One region of the Streptomyces sp. MS19 genome, then DNA from elsewhere that is predicted to be linked to it. Evidence: predicted binding sites of a transcription regulator. Region 1 holds the regulator's gene; the other holds the start of a gene.

Evidence for each region. The regulator HspR, encoded in region 1, represses chaperone genes until heat shock. The targets are predictions, from matches to a motif close to TTGAGNNNNNNNNNCTCAA.
Region 2: a site for HspR is predicted at 1,263-1,281, ahead of lon (endopeptidase La). Genes of this name have one in related genera too.

The regions. Positions count from the first base shown of each region.
Region 1 covers NZ_JBJZOH010000011.1:40,668-43,058, reverse strand. Annotated here, with positions in the region: gene ACL02R_RS13815 (alpha/beta hydrolase fold domain-containing protein) at 87-914, opposite strand; gene ACL02R_RS13810 (heat shock protein transcriptional repressor HspR) at 1,007-1,459, opposite strand; gene dnaJ (molecular chaperone DnaJ) at 1,464-2,391, opposite strand, start outside.
Region 2 covers NZ_JBJZOH010000001.1:395,500-397,890, reverse strand. Annotated here, with positions in the region: gene ACL02R_RS01835 (helix-turn-helix domain-containing protein) at 93-1,013, shown strand; gene lon (endopeptidase La) at 1,304-2,391, shown strand, end outside.

The DNA of each region.
Region 1 (2,391 bases):
CGCGGCGAGCGTGTTTCAGGGGCACGGGCAGGAAGCCGTCCCGAAGACGGACCCCGATCGGGCCGCCACCGGCGACGGCGGGCGCGTCAGGCCCGTAGCGCGGGGGCCGCCAGTTCCTGCGCCAGGTAGGCGACGGTCGTCCCGATCAGCTCGGGTACCCGGTCGGAGTTCTCGAAGATGTGCCCCGCGCCCCGCACCGGCAGGTACTCCGCCCGCACCCCGGCGGCCTCAAGCCGCGCGTGCAGCCGCTCGCTGTGCGACACGGGGACCGGCACGTCGTCGGTGCCGTGCACGAGGAGGAACGGCGGTGCGTCGGCGGTCACCTTGTTCTCCAGGCTCCACTCGGTGGCCCGCGCCCGCAGTTCGTCCGGCGGGAGGTCGCCGAAGAGCACGGCCTCCGGTCTCGCGGGGTCGGCGAGGGCGGGGGTAGCGAGGTCGTTCACCGCGTACCAGAGGGCGGCGGCGCCGATGCCGGGGTGGGTCAGGGCGGTGAGCCCGGCCAGCGTGCCCCCGGCCGACTCGCCCCAGACGCCGATCCTGCGCGGGTCGAGGCCGTAGCGGTCCGCGTGCTCGGTCAGGAACGTCACGGCGGCCCGCACGTCGTCCAGCTGCGCCGGGAAGGACGCCTCGCCCGACAGGCGGTAGTCCACGGTCGCGACCGCAAGACCAGCGGCGGTCAGCGCGTCGAAGACGGCGCCCGGCGCGACGGTCGGCGGCATGTGGCGGCGGTCGCCCTCCCAGAACGCGCCGCCGTGTATCCAGACGACCACCGGCACGGGCCCGGCCCCCGCCGGTACGTGCAGGTCGAGCAGCAGCGGCCGGTACCCGCGCCGTTCCGCGTAGGTGACCGCCTCGTGGACGACCGCGCCCTGGATCTCGGCGCGTGCGCGCGGCACGTCCGGTGTCGTTCCCATACCCCTCGCCCTCCCTGCCCCGCGGACGCAGACGCGGACGCGCCGCCGTGCCGTAACGATACGGCACGGCGGCGCGCGGAAGTGCGGGCGTCTCAGCGGCCCCGGTCGGGGCGCCACACGACGATGGCGGCGGACTGCCGCACGTCCTGGTACGGCACCAGGTCGCGCCGGTACGAGGCGTGCACCTGCGCCTCCGCCTGCCGCATGGCGAGGGCCGCGCCCTCCACGGCCTGCTGGAGTTCGGCCACCTTCGCCTGGAGGGCGGCGACCTGTGTCTCCAGCTCGATGATGCGCTTGATCCCGGCCAGGTTGATGCCCTCGTCCTGGGACAGCCGCTGCACCTGCCGGAGCAGCTGGATGTCCCGGGCCGAGTAGCGCCTGCCGCGCCCGGCGGCGCGGTCGGGCGAGACCAGGCCGAGCCGGTCGTACTGCCGCAGCGTCTGCGGGTGGAGCCCGGAGAGCTGTGCGGCGACGGAGATGACGTACACCGGGGTGTCTTCGGTCAGTTCGTAGGGATTGCCGCTCTGTCCGTGCCGGCCGTCCATCTCGTCACTCTCCCTTCGCGGCCTCGAACAGCCCTGCCCGAGGGTCCTCCCCCGCCATCGCGGTGCGGTACTCGTCCAGTGCCTTGCGCGCGTCGTCGCCCAGCTCGCGCGGTACGGCGATCTCGACGGTGACCAGCAGGTCCCCCCGGGTGCCGTCCTTGCGCACCGCGCCCTTGCCGCGCGCACGCATCGTGCGGCCCGGCGGCGTGCCGGGCGGCAGCTTCAGCGTGACGGGCGGCCCGCCGAGCGTCGGCACCTTGATCTCACCACCGAGCGCGGCCTCCGGGAAGGTCACCGGCACGGTGATCGTCAGATTGTCGCCACGCCGTCCGAAGACGGGGTGCTCGTCAACGTGGACGGTCACATAGAGGTCGCCGCCGGGGCCGCCGTGCTCACCGGGGGCGCCCTTGCCGCGCAGCCGGATGCGCTGCCCGTCGTCCACGCCCGCCGGGATGCGGACCTGCATGGTCCGCTGGCTGGTCGCCCGGCCGCTGCCGCGACAGACGGTGCAGGGGTCCTGCGCGATCAGGCCGCGGCCCTTGCAGTCCACACACGGGTCGGTGAGCGAGAAGCCGCCCCCGCCGCCCCGGCTGACCTGCCCGGTGCCGACGCACGTGGGGCACACGCGCGGCGTCCCGTTGCGGTCGCCGGTGCCCTGGCACGCCTTGCAGGCGGCGCTGGACGACATCCGCAGCGGCACCGTCGCGCCGGACACGGCCTCGGTGAAGCTGAGCGTCACCTCGGACTCGATGTCCTGCCCGCGGCGGGGCGCCGTACGGGTGCCGGTGCCCCGGTTGAAGAGGCCGCCGAAGACGTCCCCGATGCCCCCGCCGAAGCCGCCCGCCCCGCCCGTGGTGCCCCCGCCGGGGGCGCCCTGGGCGCCCCCGAACAGGTCGCTCAGGTCGAAGTTGAACTGCTGGCCGGCACCGCCG
Region 2 (2,391 bases), on a different contig from region 1:
GCAGTTGGACGAATTCCGTGACACCACTACCTTTCCCGGAGGGGCGCCTTTAGTACAGTTGGCCGCTCGCCGCTACTGCGATGGGAGCAGACATGGGCGTGACGCGCCAGGAAGAGGCCATCGGCGAGCGCGACCTCGTCCGCTCCCCGGACTTCCCCGGCCACCGGGGGACGGGACCGACCGTACCGCGCATGATCCTCGGCGCCCGCCTGCGGCGGCTGCGCGAGGAGAGCGGCATCACCGGCCTGGAGGCGGGACGCCGCATCCGCGCCTCGCACTCCAAGATCAGCAGGCTGGAGATGGGGCGCACCGGCTTCAAGCCGCGCGACGTCGAGGACCTGCTGACGCTCTACGGCGTCACCGACGAGGCCGAGCGCGCGACGCTCCTCGCCCTGGCGCGGCAGAGCAACGTGCCGGGCTGGTGGCACGTCTACCACGACATCGTGCCGAGCTGGCTGAACGTCTACCTCGGGCTCGAACAGGCCGCCACCGTCATCCGGGCCTACGAACTCCAGTTCGTCCCCGGACTGCTCCAGACCGAGGGATACGCGCGAGCCGTCCTGCGGCTCGGTCCTGACACGGCGGAGGAGCGTGCCGAGCGGCGCCTCCGGCTGCGGATGGAGCGGCGCAGGGTCCTGGAGCGCGGCCGCCCGCCGCACCTGTGGGCCGTCATCGACGAGGCGGCGCTGCGGCGGCCGATGGGCGGCGTCGCGCTGATGCGGGCGCAGCTGGAGCACCTGATCGAGGTGGGGCGGCTGCCGCACGTCACGATCCAGGTGATGCCGTTCGCGGCGGGCGGCCACCCGGCGGTCGGCGGCCCCGTGACGGTGCTGCGCCCGCCGGGCGGCGACCTGCCCGACGTCGTGTACCTGGAGCAGCTGACCGGCGGCGTCTACCCCGACAAGCCGGCCGAGGTGGAGCTGTACCGGCACATGATGAACCGCCTGGTCGTCGAGGCGGAGCCGCCGACGGCGACGGAGGCGTTCCTCGTACGGGTGCTGCGCGAGCTGTGACGGCCTGACCGGCGCTTCCCCTCTCACCTGCCTCTCTTTCCACGCCCACCGTCCACCGCACCGGCCCGTGCCCGCACGGGCCGGTGCGGTGGCATGCCCGCGTACGGGCGCCCGCGTACGCGGGGAAGCCTCGCGGCGGTCCGGGCGTTCCCCCGGGTGGCGGCGTGGGGGCGCGTCACGGTTTCCCGGGCGATTGATCGCTCAGAGCGAACAGCTCCGGGCCGGGGAACATCTGGGAAGCCCCGAGCATTGAGTCTGCATAGCTCAATTAGCCTGACTAGGGAGAGTTCATGACTTCGTCGTTCGACGCACTCACCCTGCCCGTGCTGCCGCTGGATGACGAGGTGGTGCTGCCAGGGATGGTCGTGCCACTGGAGCTGTCGGATGCAGAGGTGCGCGCCGCCGTGGAGGCCGCCCAGGCCGCCGCGCCGCGCGGGGAGAAGCCCCGGGTGCTGCTGGTGCCGCGCGTGGCCGGTTCGTACGCGGACATCGGCGTGCTGGGCCGTGTGGAGCAGGTCGGACGGCTTGCCGACGGCGACCCCGGCGCGCTGGTGCGCGGTCTGCGCCGCGTGCGCATCGGCGCGGGTACCACGGGCCCCGGCGCCGCGCTGTGGGTGGAGGGCACGCCCGTCGCCGAGGTGACGCCGAGCCCGCTGCCTGGCGCCGTCACCGAGCTGGTCAAGGAGTACAAGGCGCTCACGACGTCCTGGCTGCGCAAGCGCGGGGCCTGGCAGGTCGTGGACCGCGTCGCCCAGATCGAGGACCCGGGCGCGCTGGCGGACAACGCGGGGTACTCCCCGTTCCTCAGCGTCGAGCAGCGCCTGTCGCTGCTGCGCACCGTGGACCCGGTGGAGCGGCTGCGGCTCGCGACCAAGCTGCTGAGCGACCACCTCGCCGAGGAGGACGTCGCCGAGTCCATCGCCAAGGACGTGCAGGACGGCGTCGAGAAGCAGCAGCGCGAGTTCCTGCTGCGCAGGCAGCTGGACGCCGTGCGCAAGGAACTGGCCGAGCTGGGCGGCGACGCGGTTGACGGCGGCGACGACTACCGCGCCCGCGTCGAGGCGGCCGACCTGCCGGAGCACGTCCGCGAGGCGGCGCTCAAGGAGGTCGACAAGCTGGAGCGGTCCTCGGACGCGAGCCCCGAGGGCGGCTGGATACGCACCTGGCTGGACACCGTGCTGGAGCTGCCGTGGCAGGTCCGCACCGAGGACGCGTACGACATCGCGGGCGCCAAGGCCGTGCTGGACGCCGACCACGCGGGCCTGGACGACGTGAAGGCGCGGATCACCGAGTACCTCGCCGTGCGCAAGCGGCGCGGCGACCGGGGCCTCGGCGTCGTCGGCGGGCGGCGCGGCGGCGCGGTGCTCGCGCTGGTCGG